2 regions of the Streptomyces sp. NPDC107581 genome follow, and region 1 is predicted to be linked to the other one. Evidence: riboswitches for the same ligand, from Rfam matches in the RefSeq annotation. Region 1 holds a riboswitch; the other holds the start of a gene.
The links. A riboswitch is a leader RNA that binds a small molecule or an ion and turns the genes downstream of it on or off. The one in region 1 is predicted to bind glycine.
Positions count from the first base shown of each region.

Region 1 (5,371 bases):
CATCCGCAACCAGCTCCCCGGCACCGTCACCGAGGTCCGCCCCGGCGAGGTCATGGCCACGGTCAGGCTCCGTCTGGACGGCGGGCAGGAGCTCATGGCGGCCATCACCACGGAGGCCGTCGAGCAGCTCGGCCTCGCCCCGGACTCGCGTGTCCGCGCGCTGGTGAAGTCGACGGAGATCTCCCTCGCCACGAGCGGGGTCGACGGCGTGTCCATCCGCAACCGGCTGCCCGGCGCGATCGTCCATCTCGTCCTCGGCGGAGCCATGGCCTCCGTGAAGATCTCCGTGGCCGGCGGCGAACTCACGGCGGTGATCACCAAGGACGCCGCCGAGGCCCTCGGCCTCTTCGTGGGCTCGGACGTGATCGCGCTGATCAAGTCGACCGAAGTCGCGCTGGCAACGGCGTAGAGCATGCGTGAGGGCCCCCGCCCGTGCCCGGACGGGGGCCCTCACGCACTCACTCAGTCCTCGTACGCGTCCAGCGGCGGGCAGGAGCAGACCAGGTTGCGGTCGCCGAAGGCCTGGTCGATGCGGCGCACCGGCGGCCAGTACTTGTCGGCGGCCGAGACCCCGGCCGGGAAGACGGCCTCCTCGCGGGTGTAGGCGTGCTTCCACTCACCGCCGAGCGCGGCGGCGGTGTGCGGCGCGCCGGCCAGCGGGTTGTCCTCGGCGGGCCACTCGCCGGAGCCGACCTTCTCGATCTCGGCGCGAACGGCGATCATCGCGTCGCAGAAACGGTCCAGCTCGGCCAGGTCCTCGGACTCGGTCGGCTCGATCATCAGCGTGCCGGCCACCGGGAAGGACATGGTCGGCGCGTGGAAGCCGTAGTCGATGAGCCGCTTGGCGACATCGTCCACGCTCACGCCGGTCGCCTTGGTCAGCGGGCGCAGGTCGATGATGCACTCGTGCGCGACCAGGTTGCCGGGGCCGGTGTAGAGCACCGGGTAGTGCGGCTCCAGGCGCTTGGCGATGTAGTTCGCGGAGAGCACGGCCACCTGGGTGGCGCGCTTGAGGCCCTCGCCGCCCATCAGACGGACGTACGCCCACGAGATGGGCAGGATGCCCGCGCTGCCCCACGGCGCCGCCGAGATCGGGCCGACGCCCGTCTCCGGACCGGCCGCCGGCTGCAGCGGGTGGTTGGGCAGGTACGGCGCCAGGTGCGCGCGGACCGCGACCGGGCCGACGCCGGGGCCGCCGCCGCCGTGCGGGATGCAGAAGGTCTTGTGCAGGTTCAGGTGCGAGACGTCACCGCCGAAGTGGCCCGGCTTGGCGAGGCCGACCAGGGCGTTGAGGTTGGCGCCGTCGACGTACACCTGGCCGCCCGCCTCGTGCACCTGGGCGCAGATGTCGGCGACGTGCTCCTCGAAGACGCCGTGCGTCGACGGGTACGTGATCATCAGCACCGCCAGCTCGTCGCGGTGCTGCTCGATCTTGGCCCGCAGGTCCTCGACGTCGATCTCGCCGTCCTCGGCGGTCTTCACGACGACGACCTTCATCCCGGCCATCACGGCGCTGGCGGCGTTGGTGCCGTGCGCGGAGGACGGGATCAGGCACACCGTGCGCTGCTCGTCGCCGTTGGCCCGGTGGTAGCCGCGCACGGCCAGCAGACCGGCCAGCTCGCCCTGCGAACCCGCGTTCGGCTGGAGCGAGACCTTGTCGTAGCCGGTGACCTCGGCGAGACGCTCCTCCAGCTCGCGGATGAGCGTGAGGTAGCCCTCGGCCTGCTCGGCGGGGACGAAGGGGTGCAGCTGGCCGAACTCGGGCCAGGTGACCGGCTCCATCTCGGTGGTCGCGTTGAGCTTCATGGTGCAGGAGCCCAGCGGGATCATGCCGCGGTCGAGCGCGTAGTCGCGGTCGGCGAGCTTGCGCAGGTAGCGCAGCATCGCGGTCTCGGAGCGGTGGTCGTGGAAGACCGGGTGGGCGAGGAAGTCGTCGGAGCGGAGCAGGCCCTCGGGCAGGGTGTCCGCGGCCGTCACGTCCAGCGCCTCGATGTCGCCCGCGACACCGAAGGCGGCGAAGACGGCGTCCAGCTGGGCGCGGTTGGTGGTCTCGTCGCAGGCGAGGGAGACGTGGTCGGCGTCGACCAGGCGCAGGTTGACACCGCCCGCGCAGGCCGCGGCGACGATCTCGGCGGCCTTGCCGGGCACGCGCGCGGTGAGGGTGTCGAAGTAGGCGCCGTGGACGATCTCGACACCGCCGGCCTTCAGGCCCTCGGCGAGGATCGTGGCGTAGCGGTGGGTGCGGCGGGCGATGGCCCGCAGGCCCTCGGGGCCGTGGTAGACGGCGTACATGCCGGCCATCACGGCGAGCAGCACCTGCGCCGTGCAGATGTTGCTGGTGGCTTTCTCGCGGCGGATGTGCTGCTCACGGGTCTGCAGCGCGAGGCGGTAGGCCTTGTGCCCGTCGGCGTCGACGGAGACGCCGACGAGACGGCCGGGCAGGCTGCGCGCGAACTTCTCGTGCACCGCCATGTAGCCCGCGTGCGGCCCGCCGAAGCCCATCGGCACACCGAAGCGCTGGGTGGTGCCCACGGCGATGTCCGCGCCCAGCTCGCCCGGCGAGGTCAGCAGGGTGAGCGCGAGCAGGTCGGCGGCGACGGTGACGAGGGCGCCCAGCTCGTGCGCCTGGTCGATGACCGGCTTGAGGTCGCGTACGGCGCCGGAGGCGCCCGGGTACTGGATCAGCACGCCGTTGATCTCGCGCGCGGCGATGTCGGCCGGAATGCCGTCGCTGAGGTCGGCCACGACGACCTCGACACCGGTCGGCTCCGCACGCGTCTCGATGACGGCGATGGTCTGCGGCAGCGCGTCCGCGTCGACCAGGAAGATGCCCTTCTTGTTCTTGCCCATGCGCCGGGACAGCGACATCGCCTCGGCGGCCGCGGTGCCCTCGTCCAGCAGGGAGGCGCCGGAGGTGGGCAGGCCGGTGAGCTCGGCGACCATCGTCTGGAAGTTCAGCAGGGCCTCCAGGCGGCCCTGAGAGATCTCCGGCTGGTACGGCGTGTAGGCCGTGTACCAGGACGGGTTCTCCATGACGTTGCGCAGGATGACCGGCGGGGTGAAGGTGCCGTGGTAGCCGAGCCCGATCATCGAGCCGAGGACCTGGTTGCGGTCGGCGAGCGAGCGCAGCTCGGCGAGCACCTCGGCCTCGGTGCGGGCGCCCGGCAGGTCCAGGGCGTCCGCGTTCTTGATCACGTCCGGGACCGCGGCGGCGGTCAGCTCGTCGAGCGAGCCGTAGCCGACGTGCGCGAGCATCTTGGCCCGCGCCTCCTGGTCGGGCCCGATGTGGCGCTGTTCGAAGGGGATGCCCGCTTCGAGCTCGGAGAGCGGAATGCGATGGGCGGTCATTGCGGAGGCCTCCTGGTCTGACGCGACCTTCGAGGGGCACCACGGCGCGGTTACCCCGACGGCCTCCCCCTCTGTCATCTCAACCTGAGAGTTTCACCGGGCGCCCGTGGGTCCCGGCTTTCACCGTCGGTGAGGGCGGGTGCCGTCGACACTCGCCCTGCTTTCCAGAGTGACCTCGTCCGTGCGGTACGTGAGCCTGAGAGATTCCGGGGAGGATTTGCTCCTTCGGCGCCTCCGAGGTGGTCGGAGGACTCTCCCGCACGGGGTCAGCAGCCGCTGTCAGCGTACCAGCGAGGTCAACGCCCGAGCCCTCGAGTGGCCGCCTCCTTGAATGTGCTCTTTTGTAGTGCTTACGGATGAGTTGCGACCAAGTGGAGGGAGAGGGACCGTGCAGACCGACATCGATCCGCGCAACCTGATCGGCCGCAAGGCGTTCGACCGCAGTGGCACCAAGATCGGCACCGTCGACGAGGTGTACCTCGACGACGCGACGGGAGTGCCGGAGTGGGCGGCCATACGCACCGGCCTGTTCTCCCGGGACGCCTTCGTCCCCCTGGAGCCGAGCGAACTGGTCGAGGGCGCCCTCCAGGTCCCCTACGACCGCGCGCTCATCAAGGACGCCCCCGACTTCGGCGTGGGCCGTCACCTCTCTCCCGAGCAGGAACTCCAGCTCTACCACCACTACGGCCTGGACGTGGCCCCGCCACCCCTCCCGGACCACGACTTCGGCAAACTGGCAGGCACCGAGGAAACCTGAGATCCCCCCACGACCGCCCCTCCAGGGGCAGCGGGAAGCTGCGCAAACACCACAACGAACCCCACCCCACACACGAACCAGCACCCCCGCCCCCAGGGGCGCGGGGAGCTGCGCAAAACCACAGCCAACCCGCACCCCACACACCAACCAGCACCCCCACCCACCCCAGGGGCGCGAGGAACCGCGCAAAACCACAGCCAACCCGCACCCCGCAGCGAACGGGACTACAGCTCGGCGTCCACCCCACCCGGCACCAACGGCAGCGGCTCCGCCAACTCCAGCTCAGGGTCCTCCACCCGAAACGTACGCACCCGCCCCGGCCCGGACTGCGGCGTCTCGAAGCGCACGGTGACCCGCCCCAGGCCACTGCCCTGCACCCAGCCGTGCCCGTACTCGGCATGCCGCACATCGTGCCCGGCACGCCAGTGCCGCTCCGCGGGCTCCGGCTGCTCAACGGCCTCGGGCACGGCCTCCTCCGGCGCCTGCGCGGATGCGGACCGCTCGCCCGCCGCCTGCGCGAACAGGTCCTCCTGGGTGTAGTCGGCGAGCCCGGAGACCCCCACACCGAGCAGCCGCACCCCGCCCGTGGTGTCGACGGACTCCAGCAGCCGCGCCGCCGCCTCCCGGATCACCGCGGGGTCGTCCGTGGGGCCCCTGAGCGTCTCGGAGCGGGTCAGCGTCGAGAAGTCGTATCGTCGCACCTTCAGCACGATGGTCCGCCCGGACAGTCCCGCCTCGCGCAGCCGGCGCACGCACCGGTCGGCGAGCCGCTGCACCTCCAGCCCCACCCTCAGCCGGTCGTGGATGTCCACGTCATAGGTGTCCTCGACCGATACCGACTTGGTCTCCCGCTCGGCCACCACGGGCCGGTCGTCACGCGCCAGCGCCATGGCGTGCAGCGCATGCCCGTGCGCCTTGCCCAGCAGCCGTACGAGTTCGTCCTCGCCCGCCTCGGCCAGCTCCTCGACCGTGGTGATCCCGGCCCGCCGCAAGTGGTCCCCGGTGGCCGGTCCGATACCGGGCAGGGTCCGCACCGGCAGGGGTCCCAGCAGCGCCCGCTCGGTCCCGGGCTCGATGAGCACGAGTCCGTCGGGCTTGGCCTGCTCCGAGGCGATCTTCGCGAGCATCTTGGAGGCGGCCAGCCCCACCGACCCCGTGAGGCCCGTGAGTGCCCGTATGTCGCCGCGCAGCCTGACTCCGACCAGGCGGGCCGACTCCTCGTCCCAGGCGGCTCCTGTGGCCTCCAGATCCACGAACGCCTCGTCC
Region 1 covers NZ_JBVKBH010000004.1:683,502-688,872, forward strand. The annotation lists gene ACZ7P3_RS13315 (TOBE domain-containing protein) at 1-409, shown strand, start outside; gene gcvP (aminomethyl-transferring glycine dehydrogenase) at 463-3,348, opposite strand; glycine riboswitch at 3,523-3,617, opposite strand; gene ACZ7P3_RS13325 (PRC-barrel domain-containing protein) at 3,737-4,105, shown strand; gene ACZ7P3_RS13330 (DNA polymerase IV) at 4,330-5,371, opposite strand, start outside.

Region 2 (5,371 bases), on a different contig from region 1:
TACGGCGGATGTCTACGCGCGCAGAAGCGTGTCGGGCCCATCCATTCTGCGGCCCGGGCCGAACAGCGGGCTCATCGGGCCCGTTGATCAGAAGCCGCCGTGCACGGGCGGGTAGCCGTAACCGGCGGCCGGGGCCTGCACCTGGGGCGGGGCCTGGAGCTGTGGCTGGGGCGAGGCCGCATGGGCCTCGCGGTCGTAGAACGGGCGGGCGTTGACCCGCATCCACATCACGACCGGGTCGTAGTCGTCCGTCATCGCGACCGTCGAGACCGGCAGCCCCTCGGGGACCGCGCCGACGGACTGCTGCATCATCGCGCGCACCGAGTCGACCGCGGCCGGCGAGGTGTCGTACACGTCCAGGCCGATGGCGAGATACGGCGCCCCGAGCGCGGGCTGCACCCAGGCGCGGCGCAGGGAACGCAGGGCCGGGGTGCGGTGGGCGTTCTGCGCGAGCAGGGCGTAGAACTGCGCGACCTCGATGCCGGGTTCCGCCAGGCGCAGGGGGCCGGCGGGCTGGCGGTCCAGGCCGGTGGCGATGCGGCGCAGGTCCAGCCAGGGGATGCCGACGCCGCCGCCCGGGGCGTGCGGGTTGAGCCAGAGGCCGAAGTGGTCGGGATAGAGGGTGCGGGCCACGTCGAGTCCGTCGACCACCTCGTAGGAGCGGTTCCAGCCACTGGCCGAGAGCTCCTGGGCGGAGGTCACACAGGGGGCGTAGCTGGAGCCGTCGACCTCCATGTTTCCGTACTGGGCGTCCGGGGAGCCGGCCTGGCCGTGCCACAGGAGCATCCAGATCTGGCCGGAGGAAGGAGTGGCGAGGGCGCGCAGCAGTGCCTCGTAGGCGTCGTAGCGCCCGGGGGTGACCTGGCGCAGCATGTGCTCGACGCTGCCGCTTGGGCTCGCGCTCACCTGTCTTACCGCCCCTTCTGTGTTGTTGCCCCGCGTTCGGACACAGCTTAAGCGCCCAGTGGCCCGGGGCCTCGTGTCCGTCGGCGAGTGCGGATGCGTTGTGGCTCGCCGCGCAGTCGCCCGCGCCCCTTGAAGGGGGCTGTCCCCGCGTCGGGTTCTAGTGGCCGTGCTCGTAGAAGGGGCGCACGTTCGACCTCAGCCAGTCGGCCACGGGGTCCTGGGCCACGTCGAGCAGAACGAGGTTGACCGGCCACTGGACCGGGATCTTGCCCAGGGCTTTACCCAGCGCCTCCAGGGGAAGGGCCCGCAGGTCGCCCTCCCACTGGGAGAGCTCCACGCCCACGAACATCACCGGGTCGGCCGTTTCTATGACGGCCAGGCAGCGCCGGGCGGTGACCACCACGCCCGTCGCCGCGAACTCCGCGGAGGCGGCGGAGAGGAAATCGACCGGGTCGTCCTGCCAGTCGGGCTCGAAGAGGCGGACCCGGCCGCCCGTGGCGGGGCCGTCCAGCGGGGTGCGGCCCGCGCGGCACAGCTCGGCCACCGCCTCGGGCGGCAGCGGCACACCGACCACACCGCCGGGGTTCACGGCGATGCCCGCCTGCGGGGGCAGACCGCGGGCGAACTCCACCGCCGGGGCGATGGTGTACGACATGTGGGAGCCGGCCACCTGGCGGAGCTGCTCCTCGGAGCTGAAGACCGGGACGTGGACCTGGCCGTCGATGTCCAGGGTGGGCAGGTCCAGCGGGCCGCTGTCCGGGCCGCCGCCGCTGGGCAGCGGGATCCAGACGAAGCTCCGGCCCAGGACCTCGATGATCCGGCCGCCCGCGGCGGGTGTGCCGAGGGAGGCCGAGAGCACCTCCTCCAGTTCATTGCCGGGCCAACCGCCGTGCGGGTGGGGGTGCGTCTGTGCCGGGAAGTCCGCGGGAAAGTCCGCCGCCGAGAAGTCCATCTACCTGCCGCCTGCCGGGAACCGCTGCTGTGATTCAAAGGCTAGCGGGTGCCTGTGACACCGCTCGGCCCGATGACGTCAGTCAGCTGACCTCAGTCCGATGGCTTCTGTCCGATTGCCTCTGTCCGATGGCTTCTGTCCGATTGCCTCTGTCCGATGGCTTCTGTCCGATTACTTCTGTCCGATGCCCCCGCCCGGCCGTCGCACCGGGCCGGTCCGCGCACCGGCCGGGCCCTCGCACCGGGCCGGTCCTCACACCCACCAGGCCCTCATCCACTAGGCCCCCACCGGGCCCCCATCCACTCGGTCCTCACACCGGTCGGCCGGCGAAGCCGATGCGGCTCAGGACGTCCGCCGCGTCCCGGTCCAGCAGCACCGCGGAGCCGCAGCCGGCGGGCGGCTCGCCCCGCTCCACCGCGCCGAGCAGCCGGGCGGCCGTACGCCGGTGGCGGCGGAAGGCGTACCGGGACACGCCCCGGCCGCGCTCGCGCTGGCCTTCCCTGGCCGCTCGGGGCGTCACGTCGAGCAGGAGCAGGTGCAGGGTGCCGCCGCGGCGCCGGGCCTCGCGGGCCAGCCAGGCGCGCACCCAGGCCTGGGTGCCGCAGTCGTGCACGACGACCCCTTCGCCGGTGCGCAGGGCGCGGCGCAGTCCGGCGTAGTGGGCGAGGCGGACCAGCGGGCGGTAGAGGGCGTACGGCAGCAGGCGGGGCAGCCGGGCCGCCCAGCGGTCGCGGGTGTCCTGGGAGTCGATGCGGTGGCCGCGCACCGCACGCTGCATCAGCGTGGACTTGCCGCTGCCGGGCAGGCCGGTGACGACCACCAGGTCACGGGCGCCGAAGAGCAGGGCGTGCGGGCTGTGGCCGGTGCGGTCGCGCAGGTCGCGCACGACGGGAGCCGGGCGCTCGGCGCCGCGTTCGCGAGCCGGTGCGCAGGGCTGCTCGGGCACCGCGATGCCGGTGGTGGCGGCGTAGGCCGTGGTCCTGTTCACCGTGATGGTCCTCCCCTGTGGACTCGGTAATCCTCTGCCCATCCAATGTAAAGAGAAGGTAATGCGCCGTGTCCAGTGACGGGGTGCGCGCAGTGCCACAGGTCGGTTACGGATGCGGCCCTGACGGGTGAGGGTCCGGCGTGCAATGATGTGGCCGCCAACTGCATACCGGCCGCTTGAATCCGCGCGGGAGAGTCCCCAGCAGTCTTCACTGGGGCGCCGAAGGAGCAAGTCCCTCCCTTGAATCTCTCAGGCCCCGTTACCGCGCGGGCGAGGCACATCTGAAAAGCGGGCCGCTGTGTCAGTGGCTCCACCCAAGGTGCAAGCCGTGATCGTTCCTGTGGCGGTCTCGGCGAACCTCTCAGGTTCCGATGACAGATGGGGAGGAACGTTCCTCGCCCGTCATGCCTGCCCTGGGAGACGACCGACCGATGAGCAGTACCGAACCCACTGAGCTGCGCCACACCGCGCTGGACGCGCTGCATCGCTCGCTCGGTGCGACGATGACCGACTTCGCCGGCTGGGACATGCCCCTGCGCTACGGCTCCGAACGCGACGAGCACCTGGCCGTCAGGACCAGGGCCGGTCTCTTCGACCTCTCCCACATGGGCGAGATCACCGTGACCGGACCGCAGGCGGCCGCCCTGCTGAACCACGCCCTGGTCGGCAACATCGCCTCCGTCGGCGTCGGCCGCGCCCGCTACACCATGATCTGCCAGGCCGACGGCGGCATCCTGGACGACCTGATCGTCTACCGGCTGGGCGAGACCGAGTACATGGTCGTGGCCAACGCCTCCAACGCCCAGGTGGTGCTGGACGCGCTGAGCGAGCGCGCCGCCGGCTTCGACGCCGAGGTCCGCGACGACCGTGACGCCTATGCGCTGATCGCGGTCCAGGGCCCCGAGTCCCCCGGCATCCTGAAGTCCCTCACCGACGCCGACCTGGACGGTCTCAAGTACTACGCGGGCCTGCCCGGCACGGTCGCCGGCGTCCCCGCGCTGATCGCGCGCACCGGCTACACCGGCGAGGACGGCTTCGAGCTGTTCGTGAAGCCGGAGCACGCCGTCGAGCTGTGGCAGGCGCTGACCGGGGCCGGCGAGGGCGTCGGCCTGGTGCCGTGCGGTCTGTCCTGCCGGGACACCCTGCGCCTGGAGGCGGGCATGCCGCTGTACGGGCACGAGCTGACCACCTCGCTCACTCCCTTCGACGCCGGGCTCGGCCGGGTGGTGAAGTTCGAGAAGGAGGGCGACTTCGTGGGCCGCGAGGCGCTCACCGAGGCCGCCGCCAGGGCCGAGCAGAACCCGCCGCGGGTACTCGTCGGACTGATCGCCGAGGGCCGCCGGGTGCCGCGCGCCGGGTTCCCCGTCGTCGTGGCGGGCCAGGTCATCGGCGAGGTCACCTCCGGTGCCCCCTCCCCCACCCTGGGCAAGCCGATCGCCATGGCCTACGTCGACGCCGCGCACGCGGCGCCGGGCACCGAGGGCGTCGGCGTGGACATCCGGGGCAGCCACGAGCCGCACGAGGTCGTGGCGCTGCCCTTCTACAAGCGCCAGAAGTAGACACTGGGCGCGGTCCGTACCGAGTACGTGACGCTGCGCACATTTCACCTGCTCACCAGCAGGTCCAGCGGTCTCCCCTTCATCCCCTTTCATCAGCACTCCCGCGCGTACAGGAGAATTCAGGCCATGAGCAACCCCCAGCAGCTGCGCTACAGCAAGGAGCACGAGTGGCTGTCGGCCGCCGACGAGAACGGCGTCGCGACGGTCGGCATCACCGAGTTCGCGGCCAACGCGCTCGGCGATGTGGTCTACGCCCAGCTCCCCGAGGTCGGCGACACGGTGACCGCGGGCGAGACCTGCGGCGAGCTGGAGTCGACCAAGTCGGTCTCCGACCTGTACTCCCCGGTCACCGGTGAGATCGTCGAGGCCAACCAGGACGTCGTCGACGACCCGTCGCTGGTGAACTCCGCCCCCTTCGAGGGCGGCTGGCTGTTCAAGGTTCGCGTCACCGAGGAGCCGGCCGAGCTGCTCTCCGCCGACGAGTACACCGCCCAGAACGCCGGCTGAGGAGTCGTAGCCGTATGACTGTCCTGAACACGCCCCTGCACGAGCTGGACCCGGAGATCGCCGCCGCGGTCGACGCCGAGCTGCACCGCCAGCAGTCCACGCTGGAGATGATCGCCTCCGAGAACTTCGCGCCGCTCGCGGTGATGGAGGCCCAGGGCTCGGTCCTCACCAACAAGTACGCCGAGGGCTACCCTGGCCGCCGCTACTACGGCGGCTGCGAGCACGTCGACGTCGCCGAGCAGATCGCCATCGACCGGATCAAGGAGCTGTTCGGCGCCGAGTACGCCAATGTGCAGCCCCACTCCGGCGCCTCCGCGAACCAGGCCGCGCTGTTCGCGCTGGCCCAGCCCGGGGACACCATCCTCGGCCTGGACCTGGCGCACGGCGGCCACCTGACCCACGGGATGCGGCTGAACTTCTCCGGCAAGCAGTTCAACGTGGTCGCCTACCACGTGGACG
Region 2 covers NZ_JBVKBH010000024.1:44,530-49,900, forward strand. The annotation lists gene ACZ7P3_RS39340 (enhanced serine sensitivity protein SseB C-terminal domain-containing protein) at 88-873, opposite strand; gene ACZ7P3_RS39345 (enhanced serine sensitivity protein SseB) at 1,064-1,858, opposite strand; gene ACZ7P3_RS39350 (AAA family ATPase) at 2,169-2,846, opposite strand; glycine riboswitch at 3,024-3,121, shown strand; glycine riboswitch at 3,122-3,234, shown strand; gene gcvT (glycine cleavage system aminomethyltransferase GcvT) at 3,278-4,405, shown strand; gene gcvH (glycine cleavage system protein GcvH) at 4,532-4,912, shown strand; gene glyA (serine hydroxymethyltransferase) at 4,927-5,371, shown strand, end outside.
Region 2: it holds a riboswitch for glycine, as region 1 does, so the genes downstream of both, gcvT (glycine cleavage system aminomethyltransferase GcvT) here and gcvP (aminomethyl-transferring glycine dehydrogenase) in region 1, are expected to answer to the same signal.